DNA from 3 places in the Leucobacter komagatae genome. Region 1 is predicted to be linked to each of the others. Evidence: predicted binding sites of a transcription regulator. Region 1 holds the regulator's gene; each other region holds the start of a gene.
The links. Region 1 encodes LexA, which represses DNA repair genes until DNA is damaged. Its sites were predicted from a motif close to TCGAACANNTGTTCGA; they were not measured.
Positions count from the first base shown of each region.

Region 2: a site for LexA is predicted at 4,940-4,955, ahead of FB468_RS10360 (Rv2578c family radical SAM protein). Genes of this name have one in related genera too.
Region 3: a site for LexA is predicted at 2,686-2,701, ahead of FB468_RS13330 (phosphorylase family protein). Genes of this name have one in related genera too.

Region 1 covers NZ_VFON01000001.1:1,233,328-1,240,701, forward strand. Annotated here, with positions in the region: gene FB468_RS05715 (DsbA family protein) at 1-137, opposite strand, end outside; gene FB468_RS05720 (histidinol-phosphate transaminase) at 231-1,316, opposite strand; gene FB468_RS05725 (LysM peptidoglycan-binding domain-containing protein) at 1,373-1,801, opposite strand; gene lexA (transcriptional repressor LexA) at 2,085-2,747, shown strand; gene lipB (lipoyl(octanoyl) transferase LipB) at 2,908-3,612, shown strand; gene lipA (lipoyl synthase) at 3,609-4,652, shown strand; gene FB468_RS05745 (methylenetetrahydrofolate reductase) at 4,696-5,592, opposite strand; gene FB468_RS05750 (uroporphyrinogen decarboxylase/cobalamine-independent methonine synthase family protein) at 5,589-6,791, opposite strand; gene metE (5-methyltetrahydropteroyltriglutamate--homocysteine S-methyltransferase) at 6,791-7,374, opposite strand, start outside.
Region 2 covers NZ_VFON01000001.1:2,262,604-2,269,977, forward strand. Annotated here, with positions in the region: gene FB468_RS10345 (acyl-CoA dehydrogenase family protein) at 1-1,186, opposite strand, end outside; gene FB468_RS10350 (TetR/AcrR family transcriptional regulator) at 1,224-1,931, opposite strand; gene FB468_RS10355 (class I adenylate-forming enzyme family protein) at 2,118-3,671, shown strand; gene FB468_RS10360 (Rv2578c family radical SAM protein) at 3,765-4,931, opposite strand; gene FB468_RS10365 (heavy metal translocating P-type ATPase) at 5,155-7,059, opposite strand; gene FB468_RS10370 (alpha-hydroxy acid oxidase) at 7,159-7,374, opposite strand, start outside.
Region 3 covers NZ_VFON01000001.1:2,936,799-2,944,172, forward strand. Annotated here, with positions in the region: gene FB468_RS13310 (isoprenyl transferase) at 1-7, shown strand, start outside; gene FB468_RS13315 (amidohydrolase family protein) at 48-1,349, shown strand; gene FB468_RS13320 (S-ribosylhomocysteine lyase) at 1,434-1,925, opposite strand; gene FB468_RS13325 (hypothetical protein) at 2,215-2,478, opposite strand; gene FB468_RS13330 (phosphorylase family protein) at 2,913-3,467, shown strand; gene FB468_RS13340 (CGNR zinc finger domain-containing protein) at 3,757-4,272, shown strand; gene FB468_RS13345 (AI-2E family transporter) at 4,286-5,371, opposite strand; gene FB468_RS17445 (TIGR00730 family Rossman fold protein) at 5,396-6,373, opposite strand; gene FB468_RS13355 (bifunctional pirin family protein/GNAT family N-acetyltransferase) at 6,358-7,374, opposite strand, start outside.

The DNA.
Region 1 (7,374 bases):
GTACCCCCGAACCCCTGAGCGCCGAGCGCCGCGACAAGCAGGAGCGACACGGCGGCGAGGATGACCGTCGCGAGCCGCATCCGGCGGTAGCGACGTTCGAGCGTTGGGCGGTCGAGAGATTCAATCGGCTGCGGCATGCCTACGAGCCTAACGATGTTTCCCGGGAGATTTGGTGTGCAACAGTTTGGGCGCGAACAACCGGCCCGCCCACACATTCACTCAGGGAGCGGCTATACCGTCCCCGCAGCACCAAAGTCTGCGATCGCGGCGATGACCGTCGAGGTCTCGGCTTCCGTTCCGGCCGTGATGCGCACGTGCCCTGGGATACCGAGGTCTCGGACGAGGATGCCTTGGGCGCGCAGACGTTCGAACACGGCCGACGGGTCGGCGAAGCCCCCAACGAGCAGGAAGTTCGCGCCCGAGTCGTGCACCGTGTACCCGAGTTCGACGAGGGCGTCGCGCAGCCTGTCGCGCTGAGCGCGAATCGCGTCAACGGTCGCGAGCATGGCACCGGCGTGCTTCACCGCCGTGGTCGCCGCGGCCTGCGTGAGTGCAGACAGGTGGTAGGGCAGGCGTACGAGGCGGAGCGCGTCGACGATCGCACGATCGGCGGCGAGGTACCCAACCCTTACGCCCGCGAACGCGAACGCCTTGCTCATCGTGCGACTCACGATGAGGCGGTGCCTCCCCTCGAGCAGCGAAATGGCGGACTCGGATTCGGTGTCGAACTCCTTGTAGGCCTCGTCGACGATCAGAATGCCGTCGAAGGCGTCGTACGCGGCGCGCACCGTGTCGAGCGACATCGGGGTACCCGTCGGGTTGTTTGGCGCGCACAGCACGACGATGTCGGGCCGGTGCTCGGCGATGGCCGCGACCACGAGCTCGGGCGTCACCGCATAGTTGAGGTCGCGGGGCACGCCGATCCAGCCGGTATCCGTGCCGTCGGCGAGGAGCGGGTACATGGAGTAGGTCGGGGTGAAGCTCATGAGCGATCGCCCGGGGCCACCGAATGCCTGCAAGATCTGCTGGAGGACCTCGTTCGAACCGTTCGCAGCCCACACCTGTTCAGGGGCGAGACCGTAACCGAGGTACCCAGCGAGTGCTTCTCTGAGTTCCATGAACTCGCGGTCGGGGTACCTGTTGACGTTGCGAAGCGCGTCGGCAAGGGCCGCCGTCGCGTCGGCGATGAATGCTTCGGGGAGCGGATGCGTGTTCTCGTTCACATTGAGACTCACGGGGACCGCAGCCTGCGGCGCACCGTACGGGGACTTGCCAACGAGATTGTCACGGAGAGGAAGATCGCTCAATTCAGCCACACGACAAGTCTAGTCAGCGGAGCATCCCGGATGCGTACCGGGCGACCAAAGCCGACCTAGAGTTCTGACGCGGGGAAGGTCAGGTCGTTGCCCTCGAACCGCAGCGGAACCGCAATCGCATCACCGGCCTGCAGGTCAGACGCCTGCATCTGGTTGAGGCGCTGAATCTCAGCGACGACGTCGCGGGGGTCAGCGGTCGGCTCGAGGTCTGAAGCAATACTCCAGAGCGAATCACCCGACTGGGCAACGATGTACGGGAACTCTTGCGTGCTCTGGGAGCCGTTCGCGATCGCGCCAGGGGCAGCGATCGCCGCGACGACACCGAGCACCCCGGCGACAAGCACGGTAGCGAGGCCGCCGAAGACAACACGGCCGCGGCGCGTGAGCCGGAGCCGGGTGGAAGCAGACGATCGAGTGGCAGGCTCGTGGGCGCGGGTCGCATCAGTGCGGGGGCCGAACGTCGTCACGGTTGCTGTTGCAGTCATGAGGATTTCCTCTCTCGAGAGTGTTCGAACGAATTCGCTCGATTCGAACATCTTTTTCGAATATATCTTCGAGTCTTCGAAACCGCAACCCCGGACTTCGAACCAATATCACGCGAATCCGCGCGACACTCGAACGAATGTTTGCCTCGCCTCGAATATCCGGGCTAGGGTTTCGAACAGTGAGATCACCCAATCAGTGACCACCGACATTCACGCGGGCCGAGGTGAAAACACGCGAACATCACCCGCGAAACGGGCCCCACCACATTCGAGAGGACGAGCAATGAGCGAACTTGCCTCGGCGCCGCAGAAGCCGTTGACAGAGAAGCAACAGGCGATCCTCGAGTTCATTGCCCGCTCCGTTGAGACGCGCGGATACCCGCCGAGCATGCGCGAGATCGGCGACGCCGTCGGGCTCTCCTCACTCTCTAGCGTGACCCACCAACTGAGCCGACTCGAGCTTGGCGGATACATTCGGCGCGACCCCAACAGGCCCCGCGCCCTTGAAATCCTCGTTGAGCTTGCCGTCACGAGCAGCGCCGTCGCAGACGCGCAGGCAACGCAGGCGCAGGAGACCGCGTACGTACCACTCGTGGGGCAGATCGCCGCGGGCGTACCCATCACGGCAGACCAGCAGGTCGAGGAGGTTGTGCCACTTCCCCGCCAGCTGGTCGGCGACGGCCAACTCTTTATGCTGAAGGTCGTGGGCGACTCCATGATTGATGCCGCGATCTGCGACGGCGACTTCGTCGTGGTCAGGCAGCAGCGCGAGGCAGACAATGGTGACATTGTCGCGGCCATGCTCGAGGGCGAAGCAACTGTGAAGGTGTTCCGCCGCCGCGACGGCCACACCTGGCTCCTCCCCCGCAACAGCGCGTTCGAGCCCATCCTTGGCGACCACGCCGAGGTGCTCGGCAAGGTCGTCGCGGTCTTCCGCTCGGTCTAACTCGCGCCCCACAGCCCCGCCGACAGCAACAGCACGGCGGCACCGAAACTCCAGCAGCCCACCCAGGCCAGCCTCAAATCCATGAGGCGCCCAGGGTGGGCTGTTTTGATGTTCAGCACATGAGCTTGATTTATTGGACGGAGTCTATTTAACTGGTCGCATGCGTTTCCACCCCGCGCCTTCCCGTTCGACAGCGTCCCCCGAATTCAGCGCCGCGCCCAGTTTTGTCGTCGCAGGGCTCTCACCCAACCTGGTCACCTACTCCGCGGGGCTCGCACTCCAGCAGGAGGCAGCGGCGAGGCTTGAGGCCGGCGTGGACACCGGCACCGTGCTCGCGCTCGAACACGAGCCAGTCTTCACAGCCGGAAGACGAGCAGAGCGCAACGAGTACCCGAGCGACGGCACCCCCGTTGTTCCGGTGAACCGGGGCGGGCGGGTCACTTGGCACGGGCCGGGTCAGCTCGTCGTCTACCCGGTGATTCGCCTCACTCACGGATTCGGCGGAGCTGACCTCGTGCACGCGCTTGAGCGGGCGCTCATCGCCACCGCTGCCGAGTTCGGTGTCTCAGGCAACCTCATTGAGGGCCGCACCGGTGTGTGGGCGCTGCCCGCCGCGCCGGGACCTCTGGTGCCCGCCAAGTTCGCACAGATCGGAATCCATGTCGGTAGGCGAATCGTGAGCCACGGGCTCGCACTCAACTGCAACAACGATCTCTCGCCGTTCGACACGTTCACCCCGTGCGGCATCACCGATGCTGGCGTGGCCTCGCTCACCCAGCTCGCGGGCCGCACAATCACGCCTGCAGATGCGCTCCCCGCGCTACAGGTACACCTGGCCCCCGTTCTCGAGAGGTTTGCCGCATGACCGTCAAGATTCTGCCTTCAACCGGGGAACGCCCCGAGCCCGAGGAGCGGCGGCTGCTGCGGGTCGAAGCGAAGAACGCCGCCACACCGATCGAGCGAAAGCCCGAGTGGATCAAGACTCGCGCACGCACCGGGCCCGAATACCGCGCCGTGCAGCAGCTCGTGAAGTCGGAAGGCCTGCACACCGTCTGCGCGGAAGCGGGGTGCCCGAACATCTACGAGTGCTGGGAGGACCGCGAGGCCACCTTCCTCATCGGCGGGTCGATCTGCACGCGCCGATGTGATTTCTGCCAAATCACGTCAGGGAAGCCACTCCCCCTGGACCGCGACGAGCCGCGACGGGTCGCCGAGTCCGTGCGCACAATGGGTCTCCGCTACGCAACGATCACAGGGGTCACCCGTGACGACCTGCCTGACACTGGTGCGTGGCTGTACGCCGAGACAATTCGCCAGATCCACGCGCTAAACCCTGGCGCCGGTGTTGAAGTCCTCGCTGACGACCTCGGCGGGCGACCGGAAGACCTTGAGCAGGTGTTCGAAGCATCGCCCGAGGTGTTCGCGCACAACCTTGAGACGGTGCCCCGCATCTTCCGGCGGATCAGGCCAGGGTTCCGCTACGAGCGCTCACTTGGGGTGCTCGAGCGGGCCCGCGCCGCGGGAATGATCACGAAGTCAAACCTCATTCTCGGCATGGGCGAGACTAGCGCCGAGATCAGCTCGACGATGCGCGAACTTCGCGACGCGGGCTGCGATATCCTCACCCTCACCCAGTACCTCCGGCCGTCGAAGCTGCACCACCCGGTCGAACGTTGGGTTCGCCCGGAAGAGTTCGTTGACCTCACGAAAGAGGCTGAGGGGTTGGGCTTCAGCGGGGTGCTTGCGGGCCCGCTCGTGCGTTCTTCTTACCGGGCGGGCAGGCTGTGGGCTCAGGCAATGACCCGAAAAGGCAACGCGATCCCCGCGCAACTGCGGCACTTGGAGAAAGCAGCAGAGACCGCGGACCTGGCTTCGACGTTCCCGCAGGCCGTCGCGACCCTGTAGCTCAGCGGCGGCATCGGGCAGCGACGGCCACAGGGTGCGACGCCTACCGCGCAGGCAGCAGGTCGAGGTCAGCGAGCACGGCGAGCACCTGTTCGTGCCTGTTGAACGTGTACAGGTGAATCGAGGGCGCCCCACCCTCGAGCAGCTCCCGCGCGAGGCCGATCGTGTGTTCGACACCGAGCTCGGGCGCATACCCGCCAGCCTCCTCGAGCGCGCGTTCCAGGGCGGGAGGCGCGGGGCGGCCCGCGAGCGACGCGACCTTCCGAAGCTGCCCGCTTGTCGAGACAGGCATGAGCCCAGGCAGCAGCGGCATGCCGAGCCCAGCTTCCCGAGCGGCATCCGCGAACGAAAGGTACTCGTCTGCCTCGAAGAAGAGCTGCGTGATCGCGAACTGCGCGCCCGCGGCCTCCTTCGCGAGCAACCAGTCGATGTCGGCGGAGCGCCCCCGCGAGAGCGGGTGCCCGTTCGGGTACGCCGCAACGGCTGTTCGCCCCACGCTTGTGAAAGCCGGCCGCTCGGCCCGCGCCTCCGCGATCAGCTCGGTGAGTTCGAGCGCGCTGAGCGACCCCGCGACCTCGGGAGCCGACTCGTCGAGGCCCTGCGGCGGGTCTCCGCGCAGGGCGAGGAAGTCGTGGATCCCGGCATCCATGATCCGGTGAATCGTGTCGCGGATCGCCTCGCGCGACTCGCGCACCGTCGTGAGGTGGGCGAGCGGCAGCGCGTCGGTGTGGTCGCGGAGGTACGCGAGCAGGTCGAGCGACGCATCGCGGTTCGAGCCGTTCGCCCCGTAGGTCACCGAGATGAAGTCGGGGCCGACGGCAGAGAGGTGCTGCACCGAGTTGCCGAGCGCGAGCGCCGCGGCCCCCGACCGTGCCGGGAAGACCTCGAATGAGAAGCGGGCGCGCGTGGGCGCACTACCCGTCAAGAGCGTCGCGTTCACACCCCACCCCCGAGTACCTGAGCCGGGCCGGCGAGCTCAGCGGTCGCGAGCTCGGTGCCGCGCACGCGGGCAGCGATCTTCGCGAACGCGACCTCGCGCGCGTGGTCTGGCGAGCCGTGGCGCGGCTTCTCATCGATGAGGTACGGCGAGAAGCCACAGTCGTCGGTGGAGCCCAGCAGCTCGGGCGGCACGAATCTGGCGGCCCGCACGAGCTGGTCGCGCACCTCCTCGGCGGTCTCGAGTTTGGGATGCGTCGGGTTGGTGACGCCGAGCAGCACGCGCGGCGCGGCCCGCCCCGCCGCGCTGAGTGCCGCAAGCTCCCTCCCGACGAGCCGAGCGACGCGATCGGGATCCTTCTCCGACGCCGCCTGCACGAGGAAGTAGCCGGCCTCGATCTGGAAGAGCTCGGGCAGCAACTCCGCGTAGTCGACGTCGGCGCTGTGCGCCGAGTCGTTGTCGTTCCCTGGGCAGGTGTGCACCCCGACGGCAGACCGCTCGGCGTCAGTCAGCTCGCCGAGCACCCGGTTGAGGAGCTCGATGAAGCGGCCGAGCGCTCGGGGGCCGGCCCACGGCGCGCGCACGTCGCGACGCAGCGCAAGCCTGCCCTCGGTGAAGTCGATCGATACGCGGCTTGCCCCGGCGACGAAACACCGCCGGATATCCTCCGCGCAGCCGGCAACGACGTCGTCGAGGAAAGCCTCGCGGGTGTAGTCGGCGAGCCCGGCCTCTGGGAACGTCAGCGACAGCATCGACGGTGAGATCACCGCCTGCTTGAGCGGGAGCGAGGTGGTTGCGCGTGCGCGCGCAACGTCGTCGGCTGCCCAGCCGAGGAACCGGAATGGAGCCGACGCGAGCGTCGGCACCACCCGGTGGTGCCCGTCCGCGAACACCGCAAACACGGGCCCGGCTTCAACGTCACCGCCTGCGAGCGGGTAGCTCGCGAAACTCTGGCGCCGCTGCTCGCCGTCGCTCACGATCTGGGAGCCGGTCTCGGCGAGCCGCCGGAGCGTGTCGGCCACCGCGTGATCCTGCTCGCGCTCGAGCTCGGCGGCGGAGATCGCGCCGATCTCGGCGTCGAGGACCGCCCGCTGCAGCCGCGAGGGCCGCGGGAGCGAACCGACCTGCTCCGTCGGCAGCCCGTCAGCGGGCCACGGCCGCACCCCGGCCGCGCCGAGGGCGATGCCCGCCGCCGCGACCACTACGCCTCCGCGCGCACGGCCTTCGCGGCCGTGACGAGGTTCTTGAGGCTTGCGACGGTCTCGTCGTAGCCGCGCGTCTTCAGCCCGCAGTCGGGGTTCACCCAGAGCTGCTCGCCCGGGATGCGGGCAGCGGCGATGCGGATGAGCTCGGTCTGCTCGTCAACGCCCGGCACGCGCGGCGAGTGGATGTCGTACACGCCCGGGCCGATGCCGCGCGAGTAGCCGTGGTCGCCCAGCGGCTCGACAACGTCCATGCGGCTACGCGCCGCCTCGATCGAGGTGACATCGGCGTCGAGCCCATCAACGGCCTCGATGATCTCACCGAACTCCGAGTAACAGAGGTGCGTGTGGATCTGCACCCCGGCGCCCGCGCCGCCCGTCGCGAGGCGGAACGAGCCGACCGACCAATCGAGGTACGCGGCCTGCCTCGCGCGGTCGAGCGGCAGCAGCTCGCGGAGTGCAGGCTCGTCGACCTGCACGATCCCGATGCCGGCGTCGACGAGGTCGGCGATCTCATCGCGAAGCGCGAGCGCGACCTGCGACGCCGTATCGCCGAGCGGTTGGTCGTCGCGCACGAACGACC
Region 2 (7,374 bases), 1.0 Mb from region 1:
CGAGCCGCCTGAAGGCCTGTTCTTGCTCGCCGGCCGCATCCTCGTGGGCGGCGGCGAGCCGCATCGCGGTGAGCGTCGACGCCTCGGCCTCGAGAGCGAGATCGGTCACGACGCCGGTCATCGCGGGCTGGTCGATGAGGGTGCGCCCGAACGCGGCACGGTGCCGCACGTGCCAAAGCGCCTCGGCCGCCGCCTGCCGCATTCCGGCCGCGGTGCCGATCACGCAGTCCAGCCGCGTGCGGGCGACCATCTCGATGATCGTGCGCACCCCGCGCCCGGCCTCCCCCACGGGGAAGGCGACGGTGCCGTCGAGCTCGATCTCGCTCGACGCGTTCGACTTGTTGCCGAGCTTGTTCTTCAGGCGCTGCACACGGAACTCGTTGCGCGTGCCATCCTCAAGCACTCTCGGCACGAAGAAGCAGCTGATGCGCCCCTCGGGGTCGCTCTCCTCGCGGGCGAGCACAAGAAATGCGTCTGACATCGGGGCCGAGCAGAACCACTTGTGCCCGGTGAGCAGCGCGCCGCCCTCGACCCGCCTCGCGACGGTCTCGTTCGCGCGCACGTCTGATCCGCCCTGTTTCTCGGTCATCGCCATGCCCATGATCGCGCCGGGCTTCTCCCCGGGCGCCCGGAGCGAGCCGTCGTACCCGGTGCCGAAGAGGCGCGGCAGCCACACCTTGGCGAGGTCGGGCTGGTGCTCGAGCGCGGGGACCGCGGCGTGCGTCATTGACACCGGGCAGGCGTGCCCGGGCTCAACCTGGGCGAAGAGCGAGAACATGGCGGCCCGCGCCACGTGCGCACCCGCTCGGGGCGTCGCCCAGGCCGAGGTGTGGGCGCCCGCCCCGATCGCTGCCCCGATAACCCGGTGGTAGGAGGGGTGGTAGCGCACCTCGTCGATCCGGTTGCCGCGGTGATCGAAGCTCACGAGCTCGGGGCCCTCCGCGTTGGCGAGCCGCGCGTCTTCCTGAAACTCCGCGGTGCCGACGTGGGCGCCCGCGTCGGTGAGGGCGGCGTCTGCCCAGCCCGCGCCGAAGGCCTCAACCGCGTCTCGCAACACCGGGTAGGTGAGGTACTCATTGACGTTCACGCGCTCGGGCGGCTGGTTCTTGACCTCGTGTGTTCTACCAACGGGCGCCGGCTTCAGGGTTGCCGTGGTCATCGCGGGTGCAGCTGTTGTGGTTGACATCGGTGTCTCCTTCAAACTGTGGTGGTGCGGGTCGGGGTTAGTGCGTGTTGCGCGGGTGGTGCGAGTTCGCGGTGGCGCGTTCGTCAGGGAAGTCGGCGGGGCGTTCGTGCGGCGGCAGCACCGCGAACCCGGCGAGGCGCTGGCACGCGGTGGCGAGGGTTTCAAGTACTTCCTCATGCTCTTCGGGGCCGCCGGGCACGGGGGCGAGCGGCCTGATGACGGCCTCGCCGATCGCTCCGACAATGGCCGGGGCGAGCAGGTCGATGCGGTGCGCCCGCAGCGCCCCCTCACGCACGCCGTCAGCAAGGATCTCTGCGACCGTTTCGGTATAGGCGCGCCGGAACACGAGCCGCTCGCGCTCAACGCCGACGTCTGCGGCCTCGAACAGGAGCGCCGTCGCGAGCGTGCGGCCACGCAGGGCGCGCGCCCCGAACACCCTGACGAGGGCGTCGAGCCTGTCGACGGCGGGAGTGAGCAGCCGCGCGTCGGCGCCGAATGCAACGGCCGACCGCACGACCTCGAGCTCGATGCCAGCGGCCCGCTCGAAGATCGCCGCGCTGAGCGATGCCTTGTCGGGGAAGTAGGTGTAGACGGTGCCCGTCGAGACGCCAGCGCGCTCGGCAACCCTCGCGATCGTTGCGGCCGCGAAGCCACCGTCGGCAACGAGCTCGTGGCCTGCCTCGACGAGTGCGGCATTGCGGGCGAGCTTGTGCTGCTCCGTGCGGTCTGTGCTGCGGTAAGCCACCCTTGCCTGCTTTCTCGACGGCTGCGTCGTGCGGTCACGTGATCAGGCTGCTGCCCTCACACCACCGCGACCAAAATCTGGCCTTTCGCAAACAATTGAATCATGGTTCAATTGTTTGCGAAAGGCCCGAAGCGAACGAACTCTTCGGCAACGCCTGACAACAACGTCGTTGATCAAGGAGGATCGATGGATCTCAGCAGCATGCTCGAAAGCACCGCACGGAAGTTCCCGCAGAAGGAGGCGCTCGTCGCGGGCGACCGCCGCTACACCTACACCGATCTTGTCGAGCAGTCTCGGCGCGCGGCGCGCGTCTTCCGCGACGCCGGCCTGTCCCGCGGAGCATACGTTCCCGTCGTCGCCTTCAACACGCCGGGCTTTGTGTTCGCGGCGTTCGGGCTGTGGCGGGCGGCGATGGCGCTCGCGCCCGTGAACCACAAGCTCACCGCCCCCGAGCTCCGCTTCCTCGTCACGCACAGCGGCGCGGAGGTTGGCGTCGTCGACGCGACGCTCCTCGAGACCGCCCGGGCGGCGGCACCCGGGGTGCGCTGGCTCGTCACGGAGGCCGCGAACTTCCCCGACATCGAGGTGGATCCCCGAGACGACTTCGACGCGCTCCTCGCAGCGGCAGACCCCTGGGACGGGGAGCCCGTAAGCGAGACCGAGGTCGCCCAGCTGCTCTACACCTCGGGCACGACGAGCGACCCCAAGGGCTGCCTGCACTCCCACCGCGGCATCACCACGGTCGCCGCCTACTGCGCGATCAGCGGCGGCCTGCAGGCTACCGACAGGTTTCTCATCGCTATGCCGATCTGGCACTCCTCACCACTCAACAATTGGTTCATGCCGATGATGATGCTCGGCGGCACCGTCGTGCTGCTTCGCGAGTACCACCCGATCGAGTTTCTCCGCACCATTGAGCGCGAGCGGACGACCGCGTTCTTCGGCCCAGCGATCGCCTACCTCGCGCCGCTCCAAGCAGCGAAGGCCGCCGGCCTCGAGTGGGATGCGTTCGACCTGTCGAGCGCACGGCTGTGGCTCGCAGGCGGCGCCCCCATCGGCCAGGAGACCATGCAGACCATGCGGGCGGCGTACCCCTCGGGCGGCTTCCAGCAGGTGTACGGCATGAGCGAGATGGGGCCAGTCGGCGCGACACTTCTTCCCGCTGACCAGGAGCGGAAGGCCGGCTCAATCGGGCACGCCGGCATGCCAGGGGTCGACCTCCGAGTGGTCACCCGCGAGGGGCGAGACGCGCTGCCGGGCGAGACCGGCGAGATTTGGCTGCGCTCAGACACCCGCATGATTGGCTACCTCGGCAACCCGGAGGCGACCGCGAAGGCCTTCGAGGGCGAGTGGTACAAGTCAGGTGACCTCGCCAGGCTCGACGAAGACGGGTACCTGTTCATCGCCGACCGCATCAACGACATGATCATCTCCGGTGGCGAAAACGTGTACACGCTCGAGGTCGAGAACGCCGCGCGCGAGCACCCGGGCGTCGCCGATATCGCGGTCGTCTCGAGGCCCCACCCCGAGTGGGGCGAGACCGTGGTCGCGGTTGTCGTCGCGAGCGATGCGGGCGCGCCCGAGCTCGAGGAGTTCCGGGCATTCCTGGGTCAGCGACTCGCGCGCTACAAGGTGCCGCGCGACGTGGTCACCGTCGACGTGCTACCCCGGAACCCGTCGGGCAAGGTGCTCAAGCATCGCCTCCGCGAACTTGTTCGGGAGGGCGCCGGGACAGCGTAGCCGGGCGGCGTCCGCTGGGCACCGGGCCGGGGCTGGGGGCCTGCTGCGCCGAGCCCCCAGGCCAGGGCGCTCTGGGCCCGCCGATCCTGATCGTCAGAATAGGGTCGGCGCCGGTGCGCCCGGCACCGCGTCCCACAGGGGCAATGCGTTGGGGTCCGAACGGTGCTCCGGCAACGCCCCTCCCGTGCTCGGCAGCTGCCGCGCGCCCCGCACCCCGGCCGCGGCGATCGGCGGGTAGGGATCTCGGCTGCGCCGGGCGCTGCCGGAGAACTCGAGACCGTGCTTGCGGATCAGCGGCCGGATCCGCGCGGCGAGTTCAAGCCTGTAGGCCTGAGTTGCCTTGCTGGAAGCGCCGGGGTAGAGCCTGCGGTACGCGGGCACGAGGTCTGGATACTCGCGACCAAGCCACGCGAAGAACCAGGGCTTTACGGCCGATCGGAGGTGCAGCGCGCCGTACATGACTGAGCGCGCGCCCGCCTCCCGGATATCGCTGAGCAGCGCGTCAAGGTGGGCGTAGCCATCCGTCAGGTGCGGAAGCACCGGCATGACGAACACATCAACCTCAAGCCCCGCCTTTCGGGCCGCAGCAACGGTGTCGAGGCGGGCCCTCGTGGTGGGGGTGCCGGGCTCGATCGACTGCTGCAGCGCGTTGTCCCCGACCGCGATCGACATGGCGAGCTCGACGGGTACCCGCTTCGACGCCTCGGCGAGCTGCGGGAGGTCACGACGCAGCAGCGTCCCCTTGGTGAGAATCGAGATCGGGGTATGGCGCGCTGCGAGCGCCTCAATGATGCCGGGCAGTAGCGCGTACCGGCCCTCCGCTCGCTGATACGGGTCGGTGTTCGTGCCGAGGGCGACCATCTCGCGCCGCCAGGAGGGCCTCGCGAGTTCTCGGGCAAGGACCTCGGCGACGTTGACCTTCACAACGATCTGCGAGTCAAAGTCGGTGCCGGCGTCGAAGTCGAGGTACCTGTGCGAGCCGCGCGCGAAACAGTACACGCAGGCGTGCGAGCAGCCGCGATACGGGTTGATCGTCCAGGAGAATGGCATTGACGACCCCTCGGGCACCCGGTTCAGGGCGCTCTTCGCCAGCACCTCGTGGAACACCATGCCCGCAAACTCGGGCGCTCGCGTCGTGCGGAGGTGGCCGGGCATCGCGGCGACCTCCGCGACCTCGAGCCCCGGGAGAGCCGTCGTCGAGACCGACTCTGCCGAGGCCAGGCCCGCGGAAACCGCCGCGCTCTGCCCGCTCCACCTCATGCCCCTATTCGAACATATGTTCGAATAAAACACAAGCGGGCGCGCTGATCGAACAGTGCCCCGGTCAGCCCCCCTCCCTCGCCCCCAAATTCTCCGGTGCACATCAAATACCGCGGGAATTTGATGTGCTGGGGAACATTTGGGGGTGAGGGGCGGGCGGCCGGGCGAAGGGCCAGCCGGGCGAAGGGCCAGCCGGGCGCCGCGGGCGGGGAGAAAGCCGGGCCTATGGCTGGGGGCGGCGTCTCCCGCGAATCGCGCGCAGCGCCCACAGGATCGCGACCAAGTCGACGACCTCCTGCATCCAGGCGCCAACGATCGCCGGCAAGAACCCGAAGGCGGCGACGAGCATCAGGCCGACGCTGACCGCGATCCCGAGCCAGATGCTTTCGAGCGCGATGCGCACGGTGTCTTTGCCGATCCGCACCGCCTGGCCGACCCCATCAAACCTGTCGAACCGGTTCACCACGTCGGCGGACTCGCTCGCGGCCGTCGACCCCCTCGCGCCCATCGCGAAGCCCACATCGGCAGCCGCAAGCACCGGGGCGTCGTTAAGGCCGTCGCCGACCATGATGAGTGGGCGCGGCTGCAGTTCGCTCGCGATCCTAACCTTGTCGGCCGGGGTGCACTCCGCGTACACCTCGTCGATGCCTGCCTGCGCTGCCATCGCATTTGCGGTCGCGGGAACATCGCCCGTCACCATCGCAAACCGCTCGAGCCCGAGCTCGCGCAGCTCGCGGAGCACCTGCGGGGCCTCGGGCCGCAGCTCATCGCGCATGATGAGGGTGCCGAGAAACCGGTCGTCGAGCGCGACGTAGATCGCGAGTTCGCCTGCAGCGAGGGTGGTGAGCTCGAGATCTGCAGCGGCCTTCGCGACCCAGCTCGGCTTCCCCACCCGCACGGTCCCGTCGGCAACGACGGCCTCGACACCATTGGTTGCGCTCTCCTCGGCCGACTGTACCGGCAACAGCGCAATGCCTCGCGCCTTCACGGTCTCAACTACGGCGCTCGCGAGCACGTGTGACGAGTACACCTCAGCGCTCGCGGCGAGCTGAAGCAGATACTCCTCGTCGACTCCGGCGGCAGGCCGCACCTCGCGGGGCTCGGGCTTGCCCGTCGTGAGCGTCCCAGTCTTGTCGAAGGCCGCCGAGCGCACCTTCGCGAGTTGTTCAAGCGTGCCACCGCCCTTCACAATCAATCCACTCTTGGCAGCGCGGCTCATGCCGCCGAGGAACGCCACCGGCGCCGCGATGAGCAGCGGGCACGGGGTTGCGACGACGAGCACCTCGGCGAACCGGACCGGATCCCCGCTCACGAACCAGGCGACGCCTGCGATCACGAGCGCGACGACGGTGAAGGGGAGCGCGTAGCGGTCTGCGAGCCGCACCGTCTTTGCCCGGCTGCTCTGCGCCTGCTCAACGAGATCAACAATCTGCTGGTACTTGCTGTCTTTCGACGTCGCGGCGGCGCGCATGGTGATCGCGGTGGATCCGTTCACGACACCGCTCGCGATCCGTTCATCGCGAGCGCGCAGCACGGGAAGGCTCTCACCCGTAAGCGACGACTCATCGAACTCGGCGGAATCGATGAGCAGGATCGCGTCCACGGGTACGAGCTCGCCCGGCCGCACGAGCAGGTGGTCGCCAACGCTGATCTCGTTCACGGCGACGGTCTCGGTGCGCTCTTCGGCCGCGGCCGCGGGGGGCTCTGCCGCGGCTGCCGGCGCCGCGGGCGCGGCCGGTGCGGGCGCGGTGAGGAGCCTGGTAGCCTGCTGCGGGGCACGCTTGAGCAGCGCTGTCAGCTCTTGCTTCGAGCGGTTCTCGGCGTAGTCTTCGAGAGCTTCGCCTCCCGTGATCATGAGCACAACGACGAGGGCCGCCCAGGGCTCGCCAACGCTCACGGCGGCAACGATCGCAATCACGGCGAGGATGTCGAGGCCCGCGTGACCGCGCATCAGCTGCCTGACCATCTCGTACGCCTGCCAGACGGCGATGCACAGAGCATAGCCCCCGACGATCCACGGAGCGATACCGCGCGCTGGCGTCGCGAGCATCACGAGCCCGACGACGCCCGCGACGATCGTCAGCACGACTGCTGGGTAGGCCTTCGCACCACGCAGAATGAGGTTCATAGCCCCATCCTGCTACTCCCTAGCAAGCGAGGGCAACATGCGTGTGTGAAGTATTTGGCCCCGAAGCTGCCGCGGCCTCGCGAGGCGAGCCCGCGGGCCCTACTGACCGCGTGGGATGAGCCGCTGCAGCTGGGTGACGTGCGCCGGGGTGAGCTCTTCAAGCGTCTTCACCTCGAGCAGCTTCATCGTGCGCACGATCTGGTCGGAGAGGATCGTGATCATGCGATCCACCCCCTCGCGACCGCCCGCCATGAGGCCGTACAGGTACGCTCGCCCGACAAGCGTGAACTTCGCGCCCATTGCGATCGAGGCAAC
Region 3 (7,374 bases), 1.7 Mb from region 1:
GGGCTAAGCTGCTGCCGCTCTCGCCGACTGCCCGGTAACCTGGGCGCATGACGATTGAGACAGTGCTTCGCGCCGACTCCATGCTCACGCCGGCCGGAACGGTGGCGCCGGCTGAACTCGCGTTCGACGAGACTGGCCGCATCACCTACGCCGGGGCCCCGCGCCCTGAGAGCGTCGTGACCCACGACCTCGCCGGTCACGCGCTCATGCCGGGCCTCACGAACGGCCACACTCACTCGGCGATGACCCTGCAGCGGGGCGTCTCCGACGACGAGAGCTTCATGCAGTGGCTCGCGACGGTGCAGGGCATCGAGCAGCGACTCACTCACGACGACCTCGTGGCGGGTCTCGAGCTCGCACTGCTCGAGATGATCGAGACCGGCACGGTGGCGTTTGCCGACATGTACTACTGGGACGAGGCGCTCATCGAACGGGTGCGCTCTGCGGGGATGCGCGTGTTCGCGGCGCTCGCCTGCAGCGCGACCGACCACGTTGCCTACCCGACGGTATCGCCGATGACCGGCGCCGAGGTGCTCGACGAGGTCGAGCGGCTCGCAGCGCACTACCGGGAAGACCCGCTCGTGCGTGTCGGCTTCGGGCCGCACGCGCCGTACACCTGCACCCCCGAGTTCCTGCGCGAGGTGCGTTCGCGCGCGCTCGCCGGTGGCATCCCGATCCACACCCACGTCTCGGAGTCGGCGGCGGAGGTCGCGCAGATCCGTGAGCAGTACGGGAAGACGCCGGGGGAGCACCTCGCGTCGCTCGACTTCTTCGACGCCGACGTACACGCGGCGCACTGCGTGCACCTCACCGCCGGCGAGATCTCGACCTTTGCCGAGACCGGCACCTCAATTAGCCACAACCCGGTCTCGAACCTCAAGCTCGGGAACGGCATCGCGCCGTTCCCCGAGATGATCGGCGCGGGCCTCGAGCTTGCGATCGGCACCGACTCGGTCGCGAGCAACAACTCGCTCGACCTGTTCGAAGAGCTGAAGCACGCCACGATCCTGCACCGCGGCGCCCGCCAGGATGCGGCGGCGGTGCTCGGGCCCCAGGTGCTCGACATTGCGACCCGCGGCGGGGCCGCCGCGATCGGGTTCCCCGAGTCCGGTGCGCTCGCCGCCGGGAAGTTCGCCGACGTCGTCGCGGTGGATCTCCGGGGCACCGCCGCCGCTCCGCTCGCCCCCGAATCGCTCGTCGCGCACCTCGTGTACGGCGCGACCGGGCGCGACGTGCGCCACGTGTTCATTGGCGGCAGGCACGTCTACGCGGACGGTGAGCACCTCACGCTCGACGCTGACGCGGTCAAGGCGCGGGCGCGCGAGGCGCGGGCCAGGCTCGTCGCCTAGGCGGGGCGGTGGCCGATTCAGGTTGTGGGCTTGGGCGGCTTGATCGGGTCGGGCGTATTGCTCTGTCGGTGCGGCGCCGGGCGGCTACGCGATGACGCTGCGGTCGAACGCGTCGATGCTAATGCCCTGCGCGAGCACCTGCTTCGACCACTCCTTGGCGGAGTGCAGACTGTGGTCGCGATAGTTGCCGCAGCTCTCTGCCGTCGTACCGGGGACGTCGTCCCACTCGACCCGCTCGACAAGGTCGGTGAGCGAGGACTTGATGGCCTCCGCTACCTCGGACGAGGTCGGCTCGCCCCACACGATCATGTGGAAGCCAGTGCGGCACCCGAACGGCGAGATGTCGATGAGGCCATCGAACCGCGTGCGCAGCAGGGCCGCGATCGTGTGCTCGATCGTGTGGAGGCCCGCCGTCGGAATCTCGCCCTCGTTGGGCTGCACGAGGCGGATATCAAAGTTTGAGATCGCGTCGCCCTTTGGGCCGTGCTCAACGCCAATGAGCCTGACATATGGCGCGAGCACCTTCGTGTGATCCAGGGCGAAACTCTCAACTGCGGCAAGCTCTACGTCACTCATGCCGCCAGTGTAGCCGCGCGTTCACTGCTCGCGGCCGAATGTGACGCGTCGCTACGCCCGGGGCTTGCGGCCCATCCGCCCCGCCCGCCCCCAAATACTCGATTCCACTTCAAATACCCCGGGCATTTGGGGTGTTGAGGAAAATTTGAGGGGGAGTGGGAGTGGGAGTGGGAGGGGGAGTGGGAGTGGGCGCAGAAGAGCCCCGCCTGCCCAAACATGGGCGACGGGGCTCGGGTGCGGGGCGCGGCGCGGGGTCGTTCAGCTGAACGCTAGGCCGCTCAGCTGAACGCTAGGCCGCGCGGCTCAGTGCGATGCGCGCGGACGCGCCCTCGGACTGTACCGCCACGTTCCAGCCAGCGCTGTCGAGTCGGGCGAGGTCGCGTCGCGCGTCAGCGAGAGTGTCGGTCTCCACGACGTACAGCGTGCGGCCCGCGCTGCGGTACACCGAACGGTGCTGTGCCCACTCGGGAATCCGCATCTTCGCGTCCTCACCAAGCGAGTGGTAGGGGGTGCGGGGAGCGGGCCGGATCGGGGTGATGTTCTGGGTATGCATATGAATAGGTCCTTTCGAAGCCGCACCATCATCGTGATGTGCGGCGGTAATGAGCTCGCTGTGCTGAGTGCAGACACCGTGCGTGCTTGGCCTCGTATGAGGCGTGGATCCAACTGGATCAGGTGAGCTGCTGCGCACTTCGCTGGAATGAAGATTGGCCCTGCACTGGACGAAATCGCGGTCGCTTGCAAGCTCTGTTGAATATTATAGAACAAGTCTTCGAAAAACACCAGCGTTGGTTCGAACGTGCGTGTCGGGCGCGGGTGGGGCCGCGAATCTTGCCGCACGGTAGCCTTGACAGTGACAGGTCGCGGCGGTGCGCCCAAGAGTCGCGCACGCGGCCGAACGGGATGGCCCCACCGCATCACGGCTCCAACGGCGCCAACCCGCACTATCGCCCGGCCACCCAGTCACCCAGACTTTGAGGAGATTTCATGACCGAGAGCCGCACCCTGCTTGTATTCGCGCACGGCGACGAGGCGTCAGCGTTCGCCGACGTGCCGCACCTGGTGACGGGCGTCGGCAAGATCAACGCCGCGGTCTCGCTCGCGGAGGCGCTGCGCGCGGGCGATGTGGAGCGGGTCATCGTGCTTGGCACCGCCGGCGTCGTTGGCGAGGGGGAGGATCGGCTCTCGCTCGACACCGTCTACCAGGTGACGGCGCTCGTGCAGCACGACTTTTCGCTGCCCTCGGAGGCGGTCGAGCCCTCGGGTGACGTGCTGCTCGCGGAGACGGCCACGATGGCTACCGGTGACCAGTTCGTGAAGGACGACGCGCAGCGCACCCACATCGCTGGCCTTGGGGCCCAGCTCGTCGATATGGAGGGCTACGCGTACGCGACGCTCTGCGCGCGGTTCGGCGTGCCGCTGCAGGTGTTTAAGGTGCCGTCGGACTTTGCCGACAGCTCGACCACGGACGCGGAGTGGGATGAGATCGTGTTTGCGAAGAGCCGCCAGCTGCGCGCGTTCTGGGAGGACCGCCTGCGCTAAACCGTTCGAGCGCTCAAGAGCGACCCGTCACTAGCGGCTTCTCCGGGCCTCGCCGGACCTTGCCACCTGCCGGGCCTCGGCGACCGGTGTGGCGGCTGCGGCCAGCCGACGGAGCTGCACTTGGAGCGCGCCGCACCTCCGGCACCGGACGTAGCTGACGACGCCCTCGGACGTTGGGTGGCTCGAATCGATGCGCCACGCATGCGTGTGTGGGCGGGATGCGATGGGTGCCTGGGGTGCGGTGGCGAGTGCTGTGGTGCTCATAAGACAAGCGTGATGTAATGCCCTTATGCATCTCAACCCTTACGGAACGTACGCGGTGCAGCTTGCGGCATCGCTCGCCAACGACTGGCCCCACGATCGTGACGGAATCGAGGAGCGCACCCGCGAGTTCGGCATGACCATGCGCTTCGCCCGCCACGACGATGATCATGCCGGGGTGCGCGCGGTCATCGACGAGTGGCTGCGCGTGGTGGACGCAGCCGACCCCGAGCGGCGAGCCGAGATTCTCAACCGCCAGATGGCCGACGCCGCCGCCTTTCCGCAGCTCGTCAACCACGACGGCGAGGGCTGGCACCTGCACTACCGCGACGACAGGGAGTCGCTGCCGGGCGTGCTCCGGTCGGTGATCCCTGTCGGCACCGCGCTGCACCTGACGACCCGCGGCGTCACGCGGCTCGGCCGATGCGAGGCGGCGCCGTGCGAAAACGTTGTCGTCGACGTGACGAGGAACGGGCGGCAGCGGTTCTGCTCAGTGCGGTGCGCAAACCGTGCCGCGGTGCGCCGCCACCGCGCCCGGGCGTGAGCCGGACGGGAAGCTACCACGAAGCCGGTCGGCCGCCGTCGGTCGCTGCGTTGTCGCCGGAAAGCCACCGGAGCCAGCTCATGCCCGGGTCTCGCTCGAGGATCAGCGCGCGCACGAGGAGAGTGAGCGGGATCGCGAGGATCGCGCCGAGCGGCCCAATGATGAACGTCCAGAAGAGCACGGAGACGAAGCTAAGCGTGAGGCTCAGGCTGACGGCGTCACTCACGAACTTGGGTTGGATGAGCACCTGCAGCAGCACGTTCGCGACGGCGTAGACGGCGATCACGGCGAGCATGAGCGGCCAGCCGCCGACGACGAGCGCGAGGACCGCGGGCGGGACGAGGCCGAGCACGAAACCAATGTTCGGCACGAAGTTGGTGACGAACGACAGGATCGCCCAGACGAGCGGCGCCGGGACCCCGAGGGCCCAGAGCGCGAGGCCGTCGACGACCGCGACGAGGAGGCCGAACGCGGCGTTCACGACGTAGTAGCGGCGCACGTTGCTGTTGAACTCGGCGAACCGCCGCACCCGCGGAGCTGCGGACGGCCCGAACTCTCGCGTCGCCTTCGCGAACCTGCCCGCGTCTGCCGCCATGAAGATGGCGTAGGCGAAGATGAAGAACAGTGCCGTGACGATCCCAAGGATGCTGCTTCCGAGCGAGGTCGCGTACTGCACGATCGTCGACGGCGTGAGTACCGAGGTGATCGCGTCGGTGAACTGGTCGCTCAGCCCCAGTGACGTGAAGAACTCGAACAGGTTGTCGGCAGTCTGACGCAGGTCGGCGCTGTACGCGATGACGAGCTGCGTGAACTCCGCCGTGGCGAAGGCGAGCATGCCGGCGAGCACGAGCAAGATCGCCCACGACAGCCCGACGACGAGCGTCGTCGAGATCCAGCTTGGCCAGCCCCGCCGATCGAGCGGGCGCCTGATCGGGTTGCAGATGATCACGATGACCGCCGCGAGTGCGAGCGGGCCGATCACCTCTCGTGCGAAGGAGACGCCGGCGAGTACGACGACGGACGCCGCGAGCCCGAGCAGCACCACGAGCGAGGGGGGCATCGTGCTCCGAGCAGTGGGCGGTGACTCGGCATTCTCCATGGGCCTAGCGTAGTCGACGCGGCGCTACGACCACTTGGGCCGCGGGGGCTCCCAAGCGCTGATTTTTGTGAAGAGCTCCTCAGGTTCCGTCGCGACGATGAGGGCGGCGCGTGCCTCTGGCTTTGAGAATCCGGCGTCGACCATCGCATCGATCGCGCCGATGAGTGGCTGCCAGTAGCCGTCGATGTCGTACAGCGCGACGGGCTTGGTGTGGATGCCGAGCGTCACCCAGGTCCAGACCTCGAAGATCTCCTCGAGCGTGCCGGGGCCGCCGGGCAGCGCGACGAACGCGTCGGTGAGCTCTGCCATCCGGCGCTTGCGCTCAGGCATTGTGGCGACGACTTCGAGGCGGGTGAGCCCGGTGTGGCCGGTCTCGCCGTCAAGGAGGGCCTCGGTGATGACGCCGAACGCGCTGCCACCCGACTCGAGCACGGCGTCCGCGACGGTGCCCATGAGCCCGACCTTGCCGCCGCCGTACACGAGGTCAATACCGGCCTCGCCCATCGCGTTGCCGAACGCCCGCGCGCCCGAGGCGAACGAGGGCGAATTGCCAAACGCAGAGCCCGTGAACACGGCGAGGCGCTGCGGCGGCCTTGCGGCGGTGGCCAGCGCCGGAAACACCTGCTCGGTGTTGAGGGGCGCCATCGCGGGGTTCTCGGCGCCGGGATCGGCCCACTCAAGGTGCTCGATCTCTGCGAGCGGCCGATCCACGGCGACGTAGGGGTGCTCAAAGACCTGCGCGATGACGTCGCGCTCAGGCTCGTTCGCCGCGGGGGCTCGGAACTCGCCGAGCCCCCGCAGGCGGAGCGGGTCGAGCTCGATGCCGAGCTCTTCCCGGAACTCGCGGATGGCGGTGTCCCGCGGATCCTCACCGGGCTCGGGCTTGCCGCCCGGAAGCATGAGCGACTGGGTGCCGCGCTTTCTCACGTTGAGGACCCGGCCCTCGGGGTCGCGTACTACGACAGCGCTGACGCGAATGGGGTCGGCTACACGTTGGGCCAATCGACGATCTCCTCGTATTCGGGGTGCTTCTTCAGCCACGCCGACACGTAGGGGCAGTAGGGCACGATTCGCATTCCCGCGGCGCGCGTGTCGGCCAGGGCCTCGGTCACCAGCGTACCGGCGAGGCCGCGCCCGCCGAACTCGGGATCGACCTCGGTGTGCACGAACGCGCGTGAATCGCCGCGAGCGGTGACCCGGTAGTCGGCGAATCCAGCGAGGGTGTCGCCAACGTAGATCGCGTATCTCGGAGCCTCTGGCTCGTGAACAACTCTGATCTGTTCGGATGCTTCAGACACTGTGGCCTCCTCAAATGAAGGGGTTGATGAACGAGGGCTTATGGGCCCGGCGCTTGCTGTCGTCGCGAGCGTGTCCGTTGTCGCTGGGAGCGGCCCGAGCTTGCTGCGGGGAAGGAGCCGAGCGGTGGGTAACACGGGCGCCGGCAGCGGCGGCTCGGGCTCATCATCGGGGAGCCCGTAGCGGTCATCGGCGGCGACTGTGCCCGATTCGGAGGATGCGATCGTCGCTTGCCAGGCGTCACGCGCCGCTGCGACCTCTTCGTGAGAACCCCCAATAAAGTTCCACCACATGACGAGCTCATCCTCGAACGGTTCCCCGCCGATGAGCAAGACTCGGGCGCCCTCGGGGCCGGCCGTGAGGAGGAACTCGGAGCACCCGGCCGCGGCGAAGCCGAGATCCTCAGCCACAAGCTCGGTTCCCGCGGAGCCGCCGGGGGCGAAGGTGACCGCGCCGGTGTCGACGAGCACACCGTGTTCGTGCGCCGGATCGACCGTGAGGCTGAGTGCCGAGTGCGGCTCGAGGGTCAGCTCGGCCCCGACAAGGGGCGTGTGCGTCTCCACGGGGGAGTGTTCACCGAGCAGTGAGCCGAGGAACACCCTGGCTGCGTACCCGTCGCCGGTGGCGACCGGGGGCACGTAGTGGTCAAAGCGTTTGGCGATGCCCCGGGCGCGCTTGGGCAGCGCGATCCAGAGCTGGGCGCCGTG